4 regions of the Paenibacillus sp. GCM10027628 genome follow, and region 3 is predicted to be linked to each of the others. Evidence: riboswitches for the same ligand, from Rfam matches in the RefSeq annotation. Region 3 holds a riboswitch; each other region holds the start of a gene.

Region 1 (3,208 bases), on a different contig from region 3:
TCAAGCGACGTTGTCAAATCCGCTTCTTCCATTTCCCCTGCTACATCATGACGGTGCAAGTCGGCGCAAAAAATAAAGAAATGTCCATTCGCCTCTACGTAGGGCTGATTCCCCGCGAGCTCAGCTAAACGGCGTTTTGTTTCTTTATTTTTCACGCCAATAATCGAGTATGCCTGGATATGGCTGGATGTAGATGCTGCTTGCGCGCATTCCACTATGTAACGAATTTGCTCATCGGTTAATGCCTTATCTTCATATTGACGAATAGAACGATGATTTAAAATGGTTTCAATAACGGTATTCATTTCAATTCTCCTTTCAAATATGTCCATCCCCTGTATCATCCGATACGTCAATCATACTTATTTATACTTGACTGAGCAAATAATTGCTTGATTTTGGAAGGGACAAGACCTGCAAAAATTCACTTCGTGGTAAGCAGCAATTGCGAAACGGCGGTTGCCGCCTTCAACCCGGCAGGGTCTTTGCTGCTGCTCATTGCCGCTAGAATACCGGCTCTCGTACCGGCATCGAGACTAGCCATGATGCTAACCGCTTCCTTGGCGTCCGTATTCATCAGTTCAGTTATTAAGGAAGCTGCGCTCGCCGCAGGCATTTGACTATATGTTTTCGCCAGCTCGTCCACCGGCTGTGGATTGCCGGGTAAGCTGTCCAGTTTCTTTTGAACATCTGCTGCATTGTCAGAACTCACAGGCTGGAAATCCTTAAGCGCCAAGGAGACAGCCGCAGCTTTTTTCGGGTCCATCTTAGCCAAAATGTTCGCGCGCTGTGGCGGCTTCATACCGAGCATATTGAAGACTTCATCTTTGAGTGTCATATTGTCGAGAATCCCCGCAGCCTGGGCTGCCGTCATTGCGGCATATTGACTTGCCGCCGCGTCGGTTTGCTGTTTTAAATCCTCCGCAGGCGCTGAAGCTGGAATACCGTTGAAAGCAGGAGCAGTTGAGCCGGGCTGAGCGCTTGCAGTATTGGTTCCACCGGGAGTTGCGGCAGTTGTTCCTGCGGCAGTTGCGTTGGCTGGACCTGCAGAGCCCGCTCCAGTACTTGTACTTCCGCTTGAGGCAGTTCCTGCCGCAGCTGGAGCTGGAGTCGCCGGCTTCTTAGTAATTACACTTTTTCCTGCCTTCAGGACACTTTCTCCCGCATGGGTGAGTAAACCCGCAAACGTCTCCCCTTTGCCATGATTAATCATATACACACCTGTGCCGACCATCAGCGTTGTAAACAATAATGGAATCAGCCCGAAATATAACAACCTGGCTGTACCGCTTAATTGCATCGACTCTTCTTTTATCTCCATATGTATCATCTCCTACAATTCTATTAATATATGTTCCCAGAAAATAGAAAACAAAAAATCCATCAACAATAAAGATGATGGATGCTTGACGTATCCAACAATTTCGGCAACTCAGCCGCCATAGAAACAAAAGTCCCTTAGGCCTGTAGCTTTGCGCCCTTATCTTTCGATAAGTTTGCCTTTTTCGTTTGTGGGCATGCTGCCTAAATAATTGTACTAATTTTGTTCCTTCTTTTTAATAGCCAACTTAATGCTAGCAGAGCAATAAAAACTGCAATACCAACAACTCCCCATAGCAGCGAACCATGACGAGCACCTGCGTAGATCCCGCTCATCGCAATGGAATATGGTAATATGCCTAAGGCTGTAGTCCAAATGAAATTCCATATTTTAACGTTTATAAGCCCCGCTGCGTAATTAACAAAGTGGTACGGGACAAAAGGAACAAACCGGATCATTAAGAGTCCCAACGTTTCATGTTTCCGCGTATATGCTTCAACTTTCTGCAAAAAAGGCTGAGCCATGTTCCCAAACAATGGCTTCGCAATCCATTTTGTAAGATACAGAGCCCCAACTGCTCCGGCAACGCCACCAATCCAGGCATAAATGCCACCCATGACAGGACCGTAGACTTCCATGAGAATGACAGAAATGAATTCCCCCGGTACAGGAATAATATTGGCAAACGATTGAACAATAATACCGATGATAATGCCAAAAGGACCTATATTTACGATGGTTTCGATTAATCTCTGTGCTTCTCCGGTATGCACAAGGTAAATGTAATAACTGATCAAAGCTGCAATTATGGCTATACTGATTATACTAATGAGCCGGGTACCAGAAAAAGATTTTGGTATTATCAAGTTCGTTGATTCACATCCAGTTTTTTGGAATTTACCTAAAGTATCCGTAGAATCGTTGGTCCTATCACACGGAAAGCGAGACAGATTGATCAATACTGTCCATAACGCTATTTGCAATGGCGGAAGCAGCTTGAGTACGCTGTAGAGTTAACATCCGCCGCTTAACTTCCTCATGAAGAGGTGGAGCGTCAAGAAGCTTTTGAACTTGAGCCGCTAGCTCTCCCACGTTATTGGCGATCGATGCAACTCCTCTTTCGGACAGGAATACGGCGTTTTCTCGCTCTTGACCTGCATACGGTTTAAAGATAAACATTGGAATGCGCATCGAGATCGCTTCGGTCAAGGTGAGCCCTCCTGCTTTCGTAACCATACAAGTTGCTTCTGACATGACTTCTTGCATATTATTTACATACCCGAGAACGTTCAGATTGGGGTACAGCGGAGTAAGGGCATCTAATTTATGCTTAACTTTCTCATTCCTGCCGCATACGACGGTAACTTGAGATTCGTTAATCGCCAATAAAGAAAGTACGATTTCTTCCATATAGCCTGAGATTCCACTGTCACCGGCCATGACTAAAATCGACCTTTTCTTCATATTCGCAGACTTGACCGAACTTATTTCATTAAATTGTTTACGAATGGGAATGCCCGTCACTTCAATGCGGTCTTTCGATAAACCTTTATGGATAAGTTGTTGTTGTAACTCCTCCGTTGCAACATAATACTTGTCGACTTTGGGGTGAAACCAGCGGGAATGCAGCGCATAGTCAGTCAGTACAGTAACGTTATGAATGCCAAAAATCTTGCACACCTCCGGGGTTGCACCAAAAGGGAACGTATTAACAACAGCATCAGGACGCTCATGTTGAATGATTTGCACTAATTTTTTTCTTCCTAAAATGTTTAAGGAACGATTAATGAACGCATCGTGTTCGGCTTCACGGGTAAAATAATAGCTCCAGCCATAATAGTCCAGACCCATTCTGGCCACTTGTGTACTTTTATTATATAAAGAAAC
Region 2 (3,208 bases), on a different contig from region 3:
TTTATGCTGCAGGTCCGGGTTTTGTAGCCAGCCTTAAGGACCGCGGCTACAAGGTGTTCCTGGATGTCAAGATGCATGACATCCCCAACACAGTGCGAGGCGGCTCAGAGAGCGTGACTCGCCTTGGGGTTGATTTGTTCAACGTCCATGCTGCCGGAGGCAAGCAGATGATGGAATCGGCCATGGAGGGCGTCGACAAGGCGCTCGCCCCTGGAGCAAGACGCCCGATCGTCATCGGCGTCACGCAGCTTACCAGCACCAGCCAGCAGGTGCTGAACGACGAGATCGGCCTGACCGGATCGGTCGAGCAGGCCGTCATTCGTTACGCCCAGCTCGCGCATGCCGCGGGGCTCAACGGGGTTGTCGCGTCACCGCTTGAGGTGACGCAGATCAAGGCGGCGTGCGGTGGCGCGTTCGTCACCGTTACGCCGGGCATTCGCCCTGCGGGCGCCGACGCGGGCGATCAGTCGCGCGTCATGACGCCGGCTGAGGCGTTCGCGCAGGGCACGGACTACGTCGTGATCGGCCGCCCGATTACTGGGGCAGCCGATCCGAGAGCGGCGATCGAATCGATCATCGATTCGATTTTATAAAACTTCACGGGTGAAGGCTTCCAAATACCATTTAGAAGGAATTTCTCCTTCTAAATGGGGCCTTCCCTCTTTTTATGCGCTTTTACAGGAAAAAACTGCCGCTAATTTGTCCGTTTCTGAAACCTGCAGTTTAATCTCGCACTCAGGATTTGAGTGTGAGTAAATTTAGCGCTTGATTTCATGGGCGCAACGTAAACCAGAGGCTGAAAACAAGGAAGGAACGGTGTCATTAATCATGAGCCAGCTTGAAACGATCGCACAGCACATCGCAGCATCTTTACTAGAAATCGAGGCGGTATCGCTACGCCCGCACCAACCGTTCACTTGGACATCCGGTCTGAAATCGCCGATTTACTGCGATAATCGACTGACGATGTCGCACCCGGCGATTCGTGAGGCTATTGCCGACGGCTTTGCTGCTTTAATCAAAGAAAAGTTCCCGGAAGCGGAAGTTGTCGCTGGCACAGCGACAGCCGGGATTCCACATGCAGCCTGGGTTGCACAGAAGCTAGGCCTACCCATGATCTACATTCGCGATAAAGCCAAAGGTCACGGCAAAGAGAACCTGATCGAAGGGACGGTCAAGCCAGGTCAAAAGGTTATCGTCATCGAAGACCTGATCTCTACTGGCGGATCTTCTTTGAAAGCGGCATTGGCCGTGAAGGAAGCGGGGGCAGTCGCTCTGGGCGTACTTGCGATTTTCTCCTATCAGCTTGACAAGGCTACACAAGCTTTTGAAGCGGCGGACATGCCGCTCCATACGCTATCCAACTACTCCAAGTTGCTTGAAGTTGCTCTGGAAAAAGGCAAGATCAAGGAAGAGGATCTCGATCTCCTCCATTCTTGGAGAGCGAATCCATCTGAATTCGGTGCGTAAGCAGCGTTAAATGGATCTATAGCCTGTGTCAAATATTGACGAAATAGGCTGTCATCCCTATACTAAAAGAGTGCTTAGGTACTGCCTAGCATCTGCGAAAAGGCAAATGACGCGAAAGCGACAGACGCAAAGCTACAGGGGCTAATCGGCTACGGCCGTACGCTTGCCAGCTACCGAACGGTGAGAGGAGGAGTGCTCGTGAATGTAAATGCTGCATTATCCGCGATAAACAGCGGCGATGCTTTGCAGCAAGCAGTCGGACTGCAGCTGTTTAGCAAGGCGAGCGACATGCAAGAAGCAGCGGCCAGCACGTTGATGCAGGATTTTACCAAATCCCAGCAGCAAGTGAACGCGGCAGCGTTATCGGCAGCACCGCATTTAGGGAAAAATCTTGACATCCGCATATAACGAATGAGAAAAAGAAGCTCCACCTTTTCGAAAAGGCGAGCTTCTTTTTTATTGTCTGATTTCGCTGTTTGTCAGCATAGCGATGAATGATTGCAGCGGTTGTGACATCCACTTTTTGGGGTGTAGCAGGAGTTGGAGATCGAAGCGCAGCGCCGGGTGGCTAAAAGGAATAATTGCAAGTTTGCCAAGTTCCAGCTCTGTTTCGACGGCGATACGGGGAAGTAGAGCAATACCAAGTCCTGTCATGACGCAGTGTTTGATCGTTTCCAAGTTGCCAAGTTCGAAACCGATTCGAAAGGGAACGGCGTTGTCTTTGAGCAATTTTTCAAACATATTCCGATAGATGCAGCTGCCTTCCGTGACGATGAATTCCGTATGCTGGAAGTCACTTAACTGCACGCCTGCTGCATGCACCAGAGGGTGATCTTTGGGGCCTACGAACACCAGCGGCTCATCCCTGATTTGAATGCAGTGAAGAAAAGAATCTGCCGGATAACGGTCGAGTAATAGGCCGATGTCGTAATCGCCTTCTTTTACCTTTGCTAATAAGGAGGATTCATTGTCGGGTAGAAGCTGGATATTGAGGTTGGGAAAGTGCTGTCTGATCTGTTGTAAATAAGGCGGCAAGTAGTACGCAGCGAGGGAATCTATCGTACCGATCGTAAGCGTGCCGCTAACCTGATGGGCGATCATTTCTTTGGACTGATCATAAAGCTCCAGCATTTGCACGGCCAGTTTCAACAAGCTTTCTCCAGGATGTGTTAACCGAAGCTGACGTCCAAATCTTTCGAAAAGAGGGACGCCGTATTCGCGTTCCAGCTTTTGAATCTGCATCGTGACGCTGGATTGCGCATAACCTAATTCTTCCGCTGCGCGGGTAAAGCTTTTTCGCTTGGCGACTTCCCGAAACGTTCGGAAATACGTAAGATCCATTTGGTGTCCTCGCACTATCAATATTTTTGATGACCGTTATCATTTATTATAGCTAACTGTGATGATAAGTTCCATGATAGAGTGTGAGTAAGGACAAATTTTGGCTGGTAGGGGAGATGGTTTATTTGTTGAGAGAAAATGACCTTCAAGGGGTATATGTGCCGATCATCACACCTTTTGATGAGGCGTATGAGGTGGATGCCGGTTCCTTTTACAAGCTGGCTTATCAATTGTTTCAAGACGAAGTGGACGGTCTAGTTATTAATGGTACTACTGGAGAATCGCCGACGATTACATCGGAGGAACTGGACATCTTATTTGCTACCGCTCTAGCGGCTCGGCAAGCCTCGAACACGACCGCACCGCTAATCGTGGGTACAGGTATGAATGACACGCG
Region 3 (3,208 bases):
TTTGCTGAATTGCGCGGAGTCCGCTTTGTCTACACCCAACATAATGTCGTCAATATCGCCAAACGTTTCTTTGCCGCCATAATAATCGTACACCACTCTCGCCGCGCTTGGAGCAATGCGGGTCTCCCCTTTAAACTCCACCTTTTGTCCCATCCGTTCCAGCTCGCTGGAATGGTGATCGAACCATAGGCCACAACCCGGTACATACGGGACATTCGCCAAAATATCATTTTCCGTGACTTCAATTAATCCGTCCTGCATATCTTTGGGATGAACGAATTTCATTTCATCCACCATGTTCAGCTTCTTAAAAAGCATTGCACACACCAAACCGTCAAAATCGGAACGAGTGATCAATCTCATGGTATTTCCTCCCCCAACAGTAGTCCTTAGGAACTACTCCCATATCGATTTATTATATCGTCCCTGTCGATCTGTGACAATGATTTTATCAAGCTTTACACGTTCCCTAATTCTCGATTCTCGGCGCTAGCGGATTGCCGGAAGGCTTCTTCGTTTCGGAGACCTGTGATAACTTTGTCAAGTAATAAAGTTCTTCTCTAGCCATATGGTCCGCCATCAACGGTGCCAATGTGCCTAAGGTCTCATGCGTAAGTCTCTGCTCTTCAAGTTCGCGTAAAAACTCCAAAAACAAGGTCATTTCAAGTTCTGCTTCTTTGTTCAAACGGCTTAATGCTGGAAAATGATGCAGATTCGTACGGAGATATTGGGCGAATTCGACCGCTTTTAAATAAAACTCCTTGAATTGATGCGCGAAGTGGCTGCTCATTTCTTTGCGTTTACTCTCTGTCAAATCAAGATTATCCTGAATCGCACCGGCATGGCCGAACGCATCTTGCAGCCATACCAAATGCAAATGAATCGGACTCGGTGCCGGCGGGAATTCCTGCCTAACCAAATATCCCATCACGGACAGGGCTTCATCAAGCTCATTCAACATATGATTGACAAACGTAGGCGGCAAACTCAATCCGATTTTCCCCGTCAAATGACGTTCCAGAAGGTGCAGCTTGAAGGCGCGCAGCTCTTGTGCTTTCTGATAAGATCTATGATTCAGCATCATTATGCCTGTTAAATCAAGGTTCGCGCGAGCGGTCTCAAGCAGACTGTCAAAGGTGAGGATAAAGCACCGCGCATGCTCAATTTCCATTTCCTCATTTGGCGCAAGCGCGTTGTAGATGAACCGGCCATGATCCCCAAGCACCTGCAACCAGAAACGCTGTTCATATAAGGCCGCCGATTCAAAATCATTCAGCTCTCCCATTCTCTTACCTCCTAGGCATTTGCGTATAACTGTACCCAACATATGTGCATCCGCCTATACGTGTGCAGAAGAGATAAGAGAAAAAAACGGTGCGCCTAAATCGGCTGCACCGTTCTCCATTTGGAAGATAAACATTGATAAAGTCTTGTAAGGAATGCTTCAATTTGTGACAATGGCGGAATTTTCACGGAAAGTTTAACCTCGCCTTTCCAGTAAAAGATGAGAATGCTGTTGTTTCGTCCATGAAACATTTCGACATCCCAGCACGTCTCATTTAGTGCATATTCTTCCCGATTAATCAGCAGCTTCGGTCCGTCTGAAGACGGCACCAAACGGGCGACATGATTACCGCAAAGTGAAGTGATTTTCTGTTCTTCGTGTAGCATCCATTCAGGCTGCATGTTGCAGGATCCTCCCTTATTTCTTCATATTCGTGACAAAAGAAAAACCCCGCCTTTTGAACCGATCGGAGGGGTTCTGGATGTTGAAGACCCAATCGTCGGCGGCTGGCTGGCACCCGGTCCACTTGCAGGACAAGAGAGCCCCTCTAGCTTTGCGTCGCTGGCTTTCGCCAGGTTTGCCTTTATCGTGATGTTTTTAGCGAGATGTATCGAAAGCTGTCAAATGTTGATACCTTTACTATCAAGAATAAGGGATGATTGGAAGAAATCGAATAGTTCTATGGAACTATTTTTCACATATTTTCATTCTTTATTACGGTTTTTGCAACCGATTGACGTCTTGAACCTAGTTGGTAGAACAAGGTTCCACAGATCGTAACACAAGCCATTACGGTATACAAAGTACTTCCGTTGTACGAAGCAAGCAAAAATCCGCCGATCCATGGTCCCAAAAAGTGGCCTACATTCGTTAGTGTCTGTGCCCCAAAATAAGTTCCGCGCATATGTGCCGGGGCTAATTTGTCGATGAGCATATTGGCCGCAGGGTAATTAAGTATCTCACCGAAGGTGAATACAATCATCGAGAAGACGAGCGGTATCGTCGTATGCGAGTAAGCAAACCCGACATCCCCAAGCGCAAACATCAAGTTGCCGGCCGAAATGGCGACAAGCGGCGTATATTTCTCAGCCCAACGTGTTAGTGGAATTTGCATGGCTATAACGGTTATAGCATTTACGCTCATCAGTAATGCAACCATTTTCACACCATCAGCGATGCTATGCTCCAAGTACTGAGACAAGGTCACCATAACCTGCGAGTAGCCGATCGCACCGATGATCCCGCCAATACTATAATACCGGAATGTCGTATCCCTTCGAATGACCTGCCAAGCGGAAGCAAATGTGACATTCGCCTTCTTCTCGCCTTCGATTTTTTTGATGCCGAATGCGGATAGAAGTGCATAGAGCGTGACGGCATACACAAAATAGACGATTCCCGTAATGAGAAACGGCAGCGATCCGTCCATCGTTGCAAAGAAAGAACCGAGCAAAGGTCCGACAGCCGCACCAACATTAATAGCCATATAACGCAACGAGAACACTTTCAAACGTTTCGCAGGTTCTGTTAAATCAGCCATTAATGCTTGAGAAACAGGTTCGTAGAAGGATCTGCACAAGCCGTTGAGCATATTCAGCAGCATGAACCAAATCGGCAGTTTCACAAAGGCAAAGCCGGTAAAAACGAACGCCCATCCAAATAAAGCGGCCAGCATGATAATACGTCGACCGAATCGATCCGATAGCGTCCCGCCAACAAAACCGCCAACAGTTCCGGCCAATGCTCCCATCCCGATGACAACGCCGATCATAACCTCGCTCATAGACGTGTTTCTAGACAGGTAAATGGCAAGAAATGGCAAACTCATCGAGGATGCCGCCCTTGCCATAACGGTTCCGAGAATCAGCGTATGTACGATCGGATGGTATGTACTTAGAAAATTACGAAGTCGATTCATGCTGC
Region 4 (3,208 bases), on a different contig from region 3:
TGGGCAGCAGAATATGAGCGACCATCACCGCATCCGCGCCCTGCTTGAAAGATTCCGCGAAGGGCACCAATTCCAATTTACGCAGTCTGGCCAGATCGTTCTGAACAATCGGAAGCTGGGCGTGCGAATCCACTGACGTATCCCCATGTCCGGGAAAATGTTTCACAACAGGCAGCACCTGCTGCGCCTGAATCCCCTTCATTGTCTGAACCCCCATGGAGCTCACAATAGCCGCATTCGCGCCGAAGGAACGATCGCCAATCACCGGGTTCTTCGGGTTGCTGTTCACATCAAGCACGGGAGCAAAATCGACATTCAGACCATAATCATTCAATTCTTGCCCGAGCAGGCTGCCGACGCCATAGGCAAAGTCTTTGCTATTCGTCTTGCCGATCACTTGGTTGGCGGGCGTCTTGACAATTTCATCGGGAAGCCTCGTCACCTTGCCTCCTTCTTCATCTGCACCTAGCCAGAGCGGCAGCTTGTTCCCCGCATTCGCTCCCTTTAACGCATTCACCAGCTCCACAAGCTGACTCGTCGCCTTCACATTGGTTTTATATAAAATGAGACCGCCGACGTGGTAGTTCTCAATAAGCTCACGCGAATGCTGGCTCATCGCATACCCATCGATTCCTGCAAAAATTAACTGACCGATTTTCTCTTCGATCGTCATTTGCTGCAGCTTCGTTGGAACGATACTTGGCGATGGTGCAGGCGAAGCAGTCACTGTAGGTGCAGGTGTTGGCGTCAGCGATGGCTGTATGGACGTCAAATTACCTCCGGAACGATGGAGGCATCCCGTTAAAAGAACCATCATCGCGCCGCATAGGATGCTCCAGGTTAAGTACCTGTTAATGAACGGACGCATGTCTTCACCTTCTTCATTAAAGTTTGGATGCCAAGTCTTCTTGCTCTAAACGTTCTGCGCATTCACTAAGTTGCAAGCAGCAATTTGCCTAACCGCTCCTGAGCTATCTCCATGTAAAAAGGCGGTAGGATGTATGCCAGCACCACAATGAGTATGGACATTTCCGTGTCACCTCCTTCCTGTTTTTCGTTTGGACAACCTGCATCAGGAGTTCAGCTCTAGCATTGACGCTTTCGTGACTGGAAATACTTTTCATTCCTAATGACATATGACGATTTGGTATGCTATGATAGTTCACAAGAATAAAGCGTTTACATTTGGAAAAAGGCAGCCCCGTACGAAAGTCGGGTACGCAAAGCCACGGGTCTAAAGCGCATGTCCAATACATTCGCTACGATAGCCGGGTTACCCTAATCGGACGAGCCAAGCCGCCTGCTTAGGGCGGCTTTTTTTGGAGATTAGGCAAATGCTCGCAGCTCATTTTTCATGCAAGACGGGCTCTCCATGTAATCACCGGACTTGGCTTCGAAGATTTTCGTCACCTTAGGGAAATTACCTTGAAATCGGTTCTACATTCCTATCACGAAAAGAGGTCTGTCTATGAGAAATCCTGTACCGAGGCCATTCGCAGATGATCGACCGCTTCACAAGCATGCTGATGCGCAATATTCGCTGCCCTTGATTGCCGCATTGGAGCAAATCGCAAACTGCAAGTACTGTACAAGCATTGCCGAGCCTGCTTTGAGAACGCCAATCCAATGCATCAAATATGCAGGATCCCAAATCCCCATTTCCGTCAACTTTGCTACCTGCCATACTTGCGGGGAATATAAGCTGGACTAGGAGAATGACATGAAAACAGCCGCTAGGCTGTTTTTTTCTATGTATCGCTGCCCTCCCTTGCCCCATATGGCAATTGATTCTTTTACCTATCTATGGCAAGATAAGCGAAGAACTATTTATAGAGATTTTTGAGCTTTGGTCCATTTGCTCATATGCTCATCGTCTCTCCTACCTTGACTGAATGAACAGGAGTTACTTACTTATGTCCAAACCGTTTTTTCGATTGCTGACCGAGCTGTCATCACGCAAGTGGGTGTCGCAGTTGACAGGAGCTTTCGCCAAATCCAAGGCCAGCCGTCTTTTTATTCCGCGCTTTGCCCAAACCTATGGCATCCGGATTGAGGATGCTGAGAAGCATATCAAGGACTATATGTCCTTGAACGATTTTTTCACACGTAGATTAAAACCCGGTTTACGTCCGATTCATGAGGATGCGACTCGCGTCGTTAGTCCCGTTGACGCCATGATTACAGGCATTGGAGACATTAAGGACGGGTTGATTCTGAATGTCAAAGGCCAGGACTATACGATCGATGAATTGCTGAATCGTTCGCCGCGTACGGTCAACTATAAGAACGGTTTTTACTTCGTTCTGTATTTGAGCCCTACCGATTACCACCGCATTCACTCTCCGATCACAGGCGACATCCTTGAGAAAGAACACGTGCCGGGTAAAGTGTATCCCGTAAACGAGTTCGGTCTGCGACATATGCGCAGAGTTCTGAGCCGCAACGAAAGGCTGATTACGTTCATGCAGCACGGTACCGGCGAGGTTGCTGTGGTGAAAGTCGGGGCGCTCAATGTCAGCAGCATTCAATATGTGGAGCCGCTGCCGAATCATCTGGAACGCGGACAAGAACTGGCTTATTTTGAGTTTGGTTCGACTGTCGTCCTGCTGTTTGAAGATGAAATGTTTGAATCGCGCAAAGATTTGCAACTAGGCTCTAAAGTCAAAATGGGAGAAGAACTCGGCAGTTTCATAGAGAAATAACAGACCGGGCTCCCGGAGGGAGAGTTCCATGGCTACAACAACAACGACGTCTCCAAAACCAAGCTCGCATGGCTTGCAGGGAACCGGAGATATCAAACCTACTGTGTACCGCATCCTTTTTGCCATTAGTCTCGTACATTTGCTTAATGATTCTATCCAATCCGTTATTCCCGCGATTTTTCCCATTTTAAAAAGCGAAATGGGTCTAAGTTACACCCAAGTGGGGTGGGTACAATTCGCGATCAATTTTACCGCTTCCATTATGCAGCCGGTCGTTGGGCTTTACACCGACCGCAAACCGTCCCCTTACATGCTGCCGATCGGGATGGCATCCACGTTAATCGGGATGCTGCTTCTCGCCTTTGCGCCATCGTACTGGGTTGTCCTGTTGTCGGTATGTTTCGTGGGGCTGGGCTCGGCGGCTTTCCATCCCGAAGGTTCGCGCGTGTCCCACATGGCCGCTGGCGGACGCAAGGGGCTTGCCCAATCGATCTTCCAGGTCGGCG

The links. Region 3 has a riboswitch for cyclic di-GMP ahead of ACFQZT_RS31610 (hypothetical protein). Riboswitches for the same ligand answer to the same signal wherever they lie in the genome.
Region 1: linked by a shared signal. The riboswitch ahead of ACFQZT_RS33405 (hypothetical protein) and the one ahead of ACFQZT_RS31610 (hypothetical protein) in region 3 are both predicted to bind cyclic di-GMP.
Region 2: linked by a shared signal. The riboswitch ahead of ACFQZT_RS01265 (putative motility protein) and the one ahead of ACFQZT_RS31610 (hypothetical protein) in region 3 are both predicted to bind cyclic di-GMP.
Region 4: linked by a shared signal. The riboswitch ahead of ACFQZT_RS09050 (hypothetical protein) and the one ahead of ACFQZT_RS31610 (hypothetical protein) in region 3 are both predicted to bind cyclic di-GMP.

Annotation. Positions count from the first base shown of each region.
Region 1 is NZ_JBHTHA010000084.1:38,944-42,151, reverse strand. It holds gene nfsA (oxygen-insensitive NADPH nitroreductase) at 1-305, opposite strand, end outside; gene ACFQZT_RS33405 (hypothetical protein) at 425-1,321, opposite strand; cyclic di-GMP riboswitch class I at 1,424-1,511, opposite strand; gene ACFQZT_RS33400 (TVP38/TMEM64 family protein) at 1,525-2,187, opposite strand; gene ACFQZT_RS33395 (MGDG synthase family glycosyltransferase) at 2,252-3,208, opposite strand, start outside.
Region 2 is NZ_JBHTHA010000002.1:1,206-4,413, reverse strand. It holds gene pyrF (orotidine-5'-phosphate decarboxylase) at 1-593, shown strand, start outside; gene pyrE (orotate phosphoribosyltransferase) at 829-1,470, shown strand; cyclic di-GMP riboswitch class I at 1,562-1,648, shown strand; gene ACFQZT_RS01265 (putative motility protein) at 1,669-1,878, shown strand; gene ACFQZT_RS01260 (LysR family transcriptional regulator) at 1,927-2,811, opposite strand; gene dapA (4-hydroxy-tetrahydrodipicolinate synthase) at 2,928-3,208, shown strand, end outside.
Region 3 is NZ_JBHTHA010000052.1:59,411-62,618, forward strand. It holds gene ACFQZT_RS31600 (exopolyphosphatase) at 1-363, opposite strand, end outside; gene ACFQZT_RS31605 (DUF2935 domain-containing protein) at 470-1,285, opposite strand; gene ACFQZT_RS31610 (hypothetical protein) at 1,381-1,686, opposite strand; cyclic di-GMP riboswitch class I at 1,784-1,877, opposite strand; gene ACFQZT_RS31615 (MDR family MFS transporter) at 1,980-3,203, opposite strand.
Region 4 is NZ_JBHTHA010000005.1:199,490-202,697, forward strand. It holds gene nagZ (beta-N-acetylhexosaminidase) at 1-868, opposite strand, end outside; cyclic di-GMP riboswitch class I at 1,185-1,281, shown strand; gene ACFQZT_RS09050 (hypothetical protein) at 1,469-1,711, shown strand; gene asd (archaetidylserine decarboxylase) at 1,914-2,702, shown strand; gene ACFQZT_RS09060 (MFS transporter) at 2,731-3,208, shown strand, end outside.